Regions from separate parts of the Pseudomonas protegens genome, predicted to be linked through region 1. Evidence: predicted binding sites of a transcription regulator. Region 1 holds the regulator's gene; each other region holds the start of a gene.

Evidence for each region. The regulator FliA, encoded in region 1, starts transcription of late flagellar genes. The targets are predictions, from matches to a motif close to CTAAAGTTTNNNNNNNNNNNGCCGNTAA.
Region 2: the regulator FliA is predicted to act here: its motif matches at 2,010-2,037, upstream of GGI48_RS05145 (methyl-accepting chemotaxis protein).
Region 3: the regulator FliA is predicted to act here: its motif matches at 1,051-1,078, upstream of motA (flagellar motor stator protein MotA).

What each region holds. Positions count from the first base shown of each region.
Region 1 covers NZ_CP060201.1:1,370,283-1,373,557, forward strand. Annotated here, with positions in the region: gene GGI48_RS06425 (protein phosphatase CheZ) at 1-607, opposite strand, end outside; gene GGI48_RS06430 (chemotaxis response regulator CheY) at 638-1,009, opposite strand; gene fliA (RNA polymerase sigma factor FliA) at 1,175-1,915, opposite strand; gene fleN (flagellar synthesis regulator FleN) at 1,912-2,742, opposite strand; gene flhF (flagellar biosynthesis protein FlhF) at 2,861-3,275, opposite strand, start outside.
Region 2 covers NZ_CP060201.1:1,104,933-1,108,207, reverse strand. Annotated here, with positions in the region: gene GGI48_RS05150 (alpha/beta family hydrolase) at 1-247, shown strand, start outside; gene GGI48_RS05145 (methyl-accepting chemotaxis protein) at 415-1,980, opposite strand; gene GGI48_RS05140 (CPBP family intramembrane glutamic endopeptidase) at 2,198-2,989, opposite strand; gene acnA (aconitate hydratase AcnA) at 3,166-3,275, opposite strand, start outside.
Region 3 covers NZ_CP060201.1:2,624,862-2,628,136, reverse strand. Annotated here, with positions in the region: gene GGI48_RS12205 (HDOD domain-containing protein) at 1-980, opposite strand, end outside; gene motA (flagellar motor stator protein MotA) at 1,147-1,998, shown strand; gene motB (flagellar motor protein MotB) at 2,002-3,117, shown strand; gene rsgA (small ribosomal subunit biogenesis GTPase RsgA) at 3,170-3,275, opposite strand, start outside.

The DNA of each region.
Region 1 (3,275 bases):
TCAAGACAAGTTTGAGCAGATTGCTTTCGACTTCCGTGACCAACTGGGTCACACGCTTGATCACCTGACCGGTCAGGTCCTGGTAATCCTGCGCCAGCAGAATGTCGTTGAGGTGGCCGGAAACGGTACGGGTTTCCTGCTCGCTGCGCGTCAGGAAACTGTCGACCCGGCGCGCCAGTTCGCGAAACTCTTCAGCACCGACCTCGCGCCGCATGAAGCGCCCCCAATCTGCGCTCAGGGCCTGGGCTTCAGTGCTCAGGCCATTGACCAGCGGGGTGCTGCTCTCTACCAGGTCCATGGTGCGGTTGGCGGCGGCTTCCGTGAGCCGGACCACATAGGACAGGCGCTCAGTGGCATCCGTGATCTGTGAAACTTCCTCGGCTTGCGGCATGTGCGGGTCAATCTGGAAATTGACGATCGCGCTATGCAGCTCGCGGGTGAGCTTGCCCACTTCCTGATACAGGCCGCGGTCACGGGTCTGATTGAGCTCATGGATCAATTGCACCGCTTCGCCGAACTTGCCCTTTTCCAGGCTTTCGACCAGTTCCAGCGCATGTTTTTTCAGGGTCGACTCAAAGTCGCCCAGTGAAGATTCGTTATGCTCCATAGCTCCCCCGTGGCGGAATGGCTACGTACATCAACCGATGCGTTCGAAGATCTTTTCGATCTTCTCTTTCAACGCCTGAGCCGTGAATGGTTTGACTACATAGCCGTTAACGCCGGCCTGGGCCGCTTCGATGATCTGCTCGCGCTTGGCTTCCGCAGTCACCATCAACACCGGCAGGTGCTTGAGCTTTTCATCGGCACGCACGTGGCGCAGCAGGTCGATCCCGGTCATGCCCGGCATGTTCCAGTCCGTTACCAGAAAGTCGATGCTCCCGCTGTTGAGTACCGGAATGGCGGTAGTGCCATCGTCGGCCTCGACCGTGTTGGTGAAACCCAGATCACGCAACAGGTTTTTTATGATCCGCCGCATCGTTGAAAAGTCATCAACGATGAGGATTTTCATGTTCTTGTCCAATTCGACCTCCAAGCAGTCTTAAACGCATCCAGCACCTGAACGCGCCATTCAATCAATTCGGCATAACACACAACGACTGCATGGAGCACATACTGCAAGACCGGCGCAGCGCTTGCCTTACCGGTCCCGATCGCAGTGTCCCCACACTGCCTGTCAGCGCGCTCGCCACTCCCCCAAACGCCCCCGCAAACGGGCCGCGCACTGGCTGTGTAACTGGCTGACCCGCGATTCGCTGACCCCCAGGACCTCACCGATTTCCTTGAGATTCAGTTCTTCGTCGTAGTACAGCGCCAACACCAGTCGCTCGCGCTCCGGCAAATTGGCAATCGCATCCGCCAAGGCGGCCTGGAAGCGTTCATCCTCCAGGTCCCGTGACGGCTCGAGATGAGCACTGGCGCCATCCTCATGCAGCCCTTCATGTTCGCCGTCCTGCAACAGGTCGTCGAAACTGAACAGGCGGCTGCCCAGGGTGTCGTTCAAAATCCCGTAATAATCGTCGAGACTCAATTGAAGTTCGGCCGCAACTTCGTGATCTTTAGCGTCACGACCGGTTTTAGCTTCAATTGCACGAATGGCATCACTGACCATGCGTGTATTACGGTGCACCGAACGCGGTGCCCAGTCGCCTTTGCGAACCTCGTCGAGCATCGCCCCGCGGATACGGATACCCGCATAGGTTTCGAAACTCGCCCCCTTGCTCGCGTCGTACTTGGTCGACACTTCGAGCAAACCGATCATCCCGGCCTGAATCAGGTCTTCCACCTGAACACTGGCCGGCAACCGCGCCAGCAGGTGATAGGCAATACGCTTGACCAGGGGCGCGTAGCGCTCGATCAATTCATATTGGCTGTCACGCGCGGACTTCTTGTAGAGGTTGTAGCCGCTGGCAGTCATAGCACCGGTCCCGCTGTTTGATGCACTAGGCGCTCGACAAAAAACTCCAGATGCCCGCGTGGGTTCGCCGGCAACGGCCAGGTATCGACTTTTTGCGCGATGGCCTTGAACGCCAATGCACACTTCGAACGAGGAAAGGCTTCATAGACCGCACGCTGCTTTTGCACGGCCTTGCGCACGCTTTCGTCGTAGGGAACTGCGCCGACGTATTGTAAGGCCACGTCCAGAAAGCGATCCGTGACCTTGGTCAATTTTGCAAACAGGTTGCGCCCTTCCTGAGGGCTTTGGGCCATGTTGGCCAGGACCCGGAAACGGTTCATGCCGTAGTCACGGTTGAGCAACTTGATCAGCGCATAGGCGTCGGTGATCGAAGTCGGTTCGTCGCAGACCACCAGCAACACTTCCTGGGCCGCGCGGACAAAACTGACTACCGAGTCACCAATACCCGCAGCAGTATCGATCACCAGCACATCGAGGTTGTCGCCGATGTCGCTGAAGGCCTGGATCAGGCCGGCGTGCTGGGCGGGACTCAGGTGCACCATGCTCTGGGTGCCGGAGGCGGCCGGGACGATACGGATACCGCCAGGACCCTGGAGCAGCACATCGCGCAACTCACAGCGCCCTTCGATGACATCCGCCAGGGTGCGTTTGGGTGTCAGGCCCAACAGGACATCGACGTTGGCCAGTCCCAAGTCGGCATCCAGCAGCAAGACCCGCCGGCCGAGCTCAGCCAGAGCCAGGGACAAGTTCACTGACACATTAGTCTTGCCGACGCCACCCTTGCCGCCGGTCACCGCAATCACCTGTACGGGATGCATGCTGCCCATGTTCTTTCTTTACCTTGTCTTACTTAGACGGGGCCACATAACTGGCTGCGCGTTCACCGTTGGAACAATGCATGGCAGACCATCGATGTAGATACACTGCAATCTATTCATGTCTAACTCAGCCGACCCGCTTGGTCGGGCTGTGATAGAGATCAGCGAACATGTCGGCCATGGCTTCTTCGCTGGGTTCTTCCTGCATCTGCACGCTCACGGCGCGGCTCACCAGTTGATGCCGGCGAGGCAGGTGCAAATCGTCAGGAATCCGCGGGCCATCGGTCAGATAGGCAACCGGCAATTCATGACTGATGGCCAGGCTCAAGACCTCGCCAAGACTGGCTGTTTCATCCAGTTTAGTCAGGATGCAGCCGGCCAGACCGCAGCGCTTGTAGCTGTGGTAGGCGGCGGTCAGCACCTGCTTCTGGCTGGTGGTCGCCAGCACCAGATAGTTCTTCGCGCGGATCCCGCGACCGGCCAGGCTCTCCAACTGCATGCGCAATGCCGGGTCGCTGGCCTGCAGGCCGGCGGTGTCGATC
Region 2 (3,275 bases), 270 kb from region 1:
GGAGAAACCGCGGGTGGCGCATCTGGCCGAACTGGCGACGCCGAGCCTGATCGTACAGGGCGAGCGCGACGCCCTGGGCAATCGCCAGGCGGTCGAGGCCTACACCCTGGCACCCAGTATCGAGCTGTACTGGCTGACCGCCGCTGATCACGATCTCAAGCCTCTGAAGGCTTCCGGTTACACCCATGAGCAGCATCTGGAGTCAGCGGCGGCCAAGGTCGCGGCGTTCCTGCAAACACTGGCCTGATCCTGTAGGCGCGAGCTTGCTCGCGAAGCGTTCACCCGGCTTTCGAATTTGTAGCGCGGTGAAGATTTATCGCGAGCAAGCTCGCTCCTACGTTTGTTGGGCGGGTTCGCGGGCATAAAAAAACCGCAAGCCGGTGCTTGCGGTTTTTTTGTCGCCGGCCCGGGGGCTTAGCGGTTGAAACGCTCCACCAGCGAGTACTGGGTGTGGGCGGTGCGGGTCAGGGCTTCGCTGAGTTCGGCCGAGTGCTGGGCCTGCTCCGACGTCTGGTCCGCCAGTTGCGCGATGGTGCTGATGTTGCGGCTGATCTCTTCGGCCACCGAGCTTTGCTCTTCGGTGGCGGCGGCGATCTGGGTGGTCATGTCGGTGATGTTGGCCACCGCTTCGCTGATGCCCACCAGCGCCTGGTCGGCTTCCAGCACCCGCGCCACGCCTTCTTCGGCCTGGCGATGACCGGCGTCCATGGTCTGCACCGCAGTGGCGGCGGTTTGCTGCAGCTTGGCGATCAGGGTGTGGATCTGCCCGGTGGATTCGCTGGTGCGTTGCGCCAGCTGGCGCACTTCATCGGCGACCACGGCAAAGCCGCGGCCCATTTCCCCGGCGCGTGCCGCCTCGATGGCCGCGTTCAACGCCAGCAGGTTGGTCTGGTCGGCGATGCCCTTGATCACATCGACCACGCCACCGATCTCGTCGCTGTCCTTGGCCAGCTGGGTCACGGTCAGGCCGGTCTCGCCCACCACCACCGACAGGCGCTGGATGGCTTCGCGGGTTTCCCCGGCGATGTCCCGGCCGCGGCCGGTGAGGCGATTGGCTTCCTGGGTGGCGTCGGCGGTGCGTTGTACGTGGCTGGCCACTTCCTGGGTGGTGGCGGCCATCTGGTTGACCGCGGTGGCCACTTGCTCGGTCTCGACCCGCTGGCGTTCCAGGCCGCTGGAGCTGTTGTGGGCCAGGGTGTCGGACTGCCGGGCCTGCTCGTTGAGGTGCTCGGCGGTGTCCTGCAGGCGGGTCAGGCAGGTCTTCAGGCGGGCTTCCTGGCTCAGGATCGACATTTCCAGGCGCGCCTGGGCGCCGCGGCTGTCGGTGTACATCTGGGCGATCAGCGGGTCGGAGGTGGTCTGCTCGGCCAGGCGCAGCAGGCGCTTGAGGCCGCGTTGCTGCCAGCTCAGGCCCAGCAGGCCCAGGGGCACCGAGAGCGCCGCCGCCAGGGCGAAGCCCCAATGGGAGTTGAGCCAGGCGCCGATCATGAAGCTCAGTTGGCTGACCAGAATGAACGGCAGCCAGTCCTGCAGTATCGGTAGCCACTTGTCACGCTTGGGAATGGCCGACTTGCCGGAGTTGATCCGCTGGTAGAGGGCTTCGGCGCGGCGTACCTGCTCGGCGGTGGGCTTGACCCGTACCGACTCGTAGCCCACCACCTGGCTGCCTTCGAACACCGGCGTGACATAGGCGTTGACCCAGTAGTGGTCGCCGGTCTTGCAGCGGTTCTTGACGATGCCCATCCATGGCAAGCCTTGTTTCAAGGTGCCCCACATGTGCGCGAACACCGCTGCCGGTACATCGGGGTGGCGGACCAGGTTGTGCGGTGCGCGAACCAGTTCTTCACGGGAGAACCCACTGATTTCGACAAAGGCGTCGTTGCAGTAGGTGATCACGCCTTTGGCGTCGGTGGTGGAAATCAACCGTTGTTGAGCCGGGAAGGTACGTTCGCGCTGAGTGACAGGCTGGTTATTACGCATGGTTTTTCAATCCGCAAGGCTTTGATGGGTTGTCGGCCGCTTCAACCGATTATTGAAATTATTTTTCAATAATCGGCGCTGGGTCTTATTGGCAGAATGTGTCGCTTGCAAAAAACGCCTGCGGGTTTCAGCCGGCGTTGGCGAGGGGCTAATCATTGACCTTCTTCCTTGGCAGTCAATACTTCTGAAGTACTGGTTTGGCTAAATGACCGGCCGTTTATCCGGCCAGCATCGGGTAGGTGAACAAGCCGAAATGCAGCAGATTGAGGCCGAAGTGAGTGGCAATCGCCGCGCTCAGGCCGCCAAAACGATAAGCCAGACCGTAGCCGACCCCGGCGATGCCCGCCAGTAGGGTCCATTGCCACCCCGCGCCCAGATGCACCAGGCCGAACAGCAGGGCTGCGCACAGCAGCGCCAGGTTCTCGCCGTAGGGCAGCGCCTTGAAGCGTCGGCTCAGGCCACCCTGGATGTAGCCACGGAACAGCGCTTCCTCCACCAGGGTCACCAGCAGCAGGTTGTTCAGCACCCACAGCCAGGCCTGATCTGGCCATTTCGGGGCCCAGCTGATGATCCCCAGCAGCAGCGCGCCACCTAGCGCCGCCACTGCACACAGGGTCAGGGCCACGGCGCTGGCATACAGCGACAGGCGCAACGAGCGCCGGCCGACGATCCATGGACACACCAGCAGCAACCAGAAACCGATCAGCGGCTTGTCCTGGTTCAGGTACATGGAAAACGGCACGGCATCATCGGTAAAACGTTGCGGGTCGATGGCCCGGCCGTTGTAGAAGCCAGGCAACCAGTGCATGGCCAGGGCCAGGGCCAGCACCACGAACAGGCCGTGGCCCAGGTACTGGCCGACCCGACTGCGTTGCTGGCGCACGGCAAAGCCGGCACACAGCAGGAGGAGGATCGAAAGGGCGGCCAGCAGCCCCAGTTGGCCATAGCTCAGGGCCAGTGCGTAGCCAATGGAAAGGAGTGCCAGATACATCCATGGCAGAGCGGTCATGTGGAATCCTTGTTGCGAAGAATGGGTATTGCAGAGACGTGGTACAGCGCCGGATCTGTAGTCGTTTTTACGACCGATGGGTCAGTTTCGACGGGCGGCAAGTATAACCAGCTGAGTCTTGTTCGACAGCCCGACGAAAAACACCGCCCGGAGGCGGTGTCTGTTTTCGTGGCGGATCAGGATGCAATCAATTGCCGCAACACGTAGTGCAGGATCCCTCCGGACTTGAAGTACTCCACTTCATTCAAGGTGTCGATGCGGCACAGCACCTCGATCTTCTCCTGGC
Region 3 (3,275 bases), 1.3 Mb from region 1:
GGCCAGAGCAGGGCCTGGGCTGGATGCCAGAGGTCCGGCTGGCTGTCATTGCGGGCGCTGGTTGCGGCCTGCTGGTGCAGTTGTTGCTGGACCAGGGCGATCGGCATCTGCAGGTAAAGGCCGGTGAGGTTCTGCCAGCGTCGGCCGTGGGGGTTGTTCCAGGAGTGTTGAGCCGCCAGGGCCAGGCCGTTGGCCAGCAATACGCAGTTGGCCGGCTGGTTCAGCCAGCGTTGCAGGTCCGGGTCGGCGTCCAGGCGTTGCTGCTGGCGCAGGGGATGCTCGTTGTCCCGGGCGATCAGCATGACCTTGGCCAGTTGACGCCGTTCACGGGTCAGCAGGCGATAACCCTGCTGCACCCAGATCGGCAAGTGCCAGACCTGCACCAGCGCCTGGCACAGCTCCATCAGTCGCACGCCGAACAGCTGCATTTCCACCTTGCGCGCCGACTCTTGCTTATAGATGACCCGCAGCTCCCACTCTTCCATGAGCTTGGGATAGACCAGGGCCATGGCCCACAGTGGCGAGAGGAACAGCAGGCTGCCCCAGTGAATGTCCTGCCACAGCCGCGCCAGGCGCCCGGCAAAAAAGCCGTTGGCTTGCTGGGTGGCGTGCTGGCTGATCAATTGCAGTTGCCGCAGCTCCTGGGGGATCTTTTCCTCGGGCAGGGTCGGCAACTGTTCCAGCAGTTCTTCGGTGCGCTTGAGGCCCAGGCGGTTGACCGCGACCTCCAGGTTTTCTGCCGGCTCGCTCATGCTGCCGTGGGAATGCCGATTGGCTTCGCGGATCACGCTCAGGGCCAGCGCAGGGCTGTTTTGCATCAGATCGGCGATGTCTCGCAGCGAGCTGCGGTTGTTGGCGATGGCTTTGCACACGCGATCATGGCTGGCTTGCGGCACGGGCAAGCGCACGCCATTAAGCAGCTTTACCCAGGCGTCCAGAGAGGTCGGCGGGGAATGTGGGACGTTGGTTTCATTAGACATGGTTGGGCGCAATCATCGTCTGCTTTGAACACGCCCAGAGCGGGCCAAACTGGCTTTTCGCCTTAACTGGCTATAGTCTGGCGCAGTTTTGCCGATAAGTAGAAGAAGAGTTTTAAGAACTTCCGAATATGACCTTGAACCCGACTCAATAAGTACTCTCCTACCTATGGCTAAAATTATCGGCATCATCGTCGTATTCGCGAGCGTGCTCGGCGGATACGTGCTCTCTCACGGCAAAATCGCTGCTCTGATCCAACCCTTCGAGGTCATGATCATCGGTGGTGCAGCCTTCGGCGCATTCCTGCAGGCCAACCCGGGCTACATGACGATGCACGTCGTGAAAAAATCCCTGGGCATGTTCAGTTCGCGTTTCACCCACACCTTCTATCTGGAAGTGCTGGGCCTGATCTACGAGATCCTCAACAAGAGCCGCCGTGAAGGCATGATGGCGATCGAGGGTGATATCGAAGACGCCGCGGCCAGTCCGATCTTCGCCAAGTATCCGGCGGTGCTCAAAGATGAACGCATGACGGCGTTTATCTGTGACTACCTGCGCATCATGTCCTCCGGCAACATGGCTCCCCACGAGCTCGAAGGCCTGTTCGACATGGAGCTGTTCAGTCTCAAGGAAGACCTTGAGCACCCATCCCACGCGGTCACCGGGGTTGCCGACGCCATGCCGGGCTTCGGTATCGTGGCGGCGGTACTGGGTATCGTGGTGACCATGGCGTCCCTGGGCGAAGGCGACCAGAAGTCCATCGGTCTGCACGTAGGTGCGGCGCTGGTAGGTACCTTCTTCGGTATTCTGGCGGCCTATGGTTTCTTCGGCCCTCTGGCGACTTCGCTGTCCCACGACGCCAAGGAAGAACTCAATGTCTACGAAGCCATCAAGGCGTCCCTGGTAGCTTCCGCTTCCGGCGTTCCGCCTTCGCTGGCGGTGGAGTTCGGGCGCAAGGTCCTGTATCCGGCCCACCGTCCTAGCTTCGCCGAGCTGGAACAAGCGGTTCGCGGTCGCTAAGTCATGGAAAATAACCAGCCGATTATCATCAAGCGCGTCAAGCGCTTTGCGGGCGGGCATCACGGGGGCGCCTGGAAAATCGCCTTCGCCGACTTCGCCACGGCGATGATGGCGTTCTTCCTGGTGCTGTGGCTGCTGTCCACCGCGACCCCGGAGCAGAAGATCGCCATCGCCGGTTACTTCAAGGACCCGATCGGCTTCTCGGAAAGCGGCACGCCATACATCATCGACCTGGGCGGCTCGCCGCAGCTGGCGCCGGAAAACACCCTCAACCCCGAGGTCAAGTCCCAGCCGCAGCCGGACAAGGTCACGGTGGACGCCGAGCAAGTGGAGGGCATGGCCGAGCAGGTGGAGCGCGAGCGTCTCGAACTGTTGCTGCAAGAGCTGCAGAACAAGGTCGAAGAGAATCCTCAGTTGCAGAAGTTCAAGGACCAGATTCTTTTCGAGATCACTCCGGATGGCCTGCGCATCCAGATCATGGACGCCGAGAACCGGCCAATGTTCGACTCCGGCAGTGCGCGCTTGAAGCCGTATTTCGAGGACATCCTGCTGGCCATGGCCGACACCATCAAGGCGGTGCCGAACAAGATCAGCATCAGCGGTCACACCGACGCCACGCCTTATGCCGGTAGCGGCGAGTTCGGCAACTGGGAGCTGTCCGCCAACCGCGCCAACGCTGCGCGTCGGGCATTGGTGGCCGGTGGTTATCCGGATCCGCAAGTGGCTCGGGTGGTGGGTTTTGCCTCCTCGGCGCTGTTCGATCGCAAGAACCCGCTCAATCCGGTCAACCGGCGGATCGACATCGTGGTGCTGACCAAGAAGGCCCAGCGTGCCATCGAGGGCGAGCAGGTCGATCCGCAGGCGCCGGCACCGACTCAGGGCAGCGGGGCTCCCGGAGAAGTACCGACCGACCCCCACGCCTTGCCGCCGGGCAGCGAACCGCTGCCGGCCCACGAGGTACGCCAGCGTCTGAACATCTTTGAGGACGGTGTGCTGAAGATGGATGAGCAGGGTGCCGCAGGTCAGGCTCCCGCTGGCAAGCCGGCGGCGCCGGCGCCCCAGCCAGCGGCGCCCCCAGCAACACCGGCGCCTCCGGCCACACCGGGCAGCGCCAGGTAAGACACGAAAAGGCCGCGATCTTCGCGGCCTTTTGGTGTCTGGAGCAGAGGGTTCAGTAGCTGCTGTCGGGCAGGCTGGCGAGAATCGAGCGGTAGCTGTTCATCCGTTGTTGCTGGATGCGCCCGTCTTCCAGGGCCTTGAGCAGGGCGCAGCCCGGT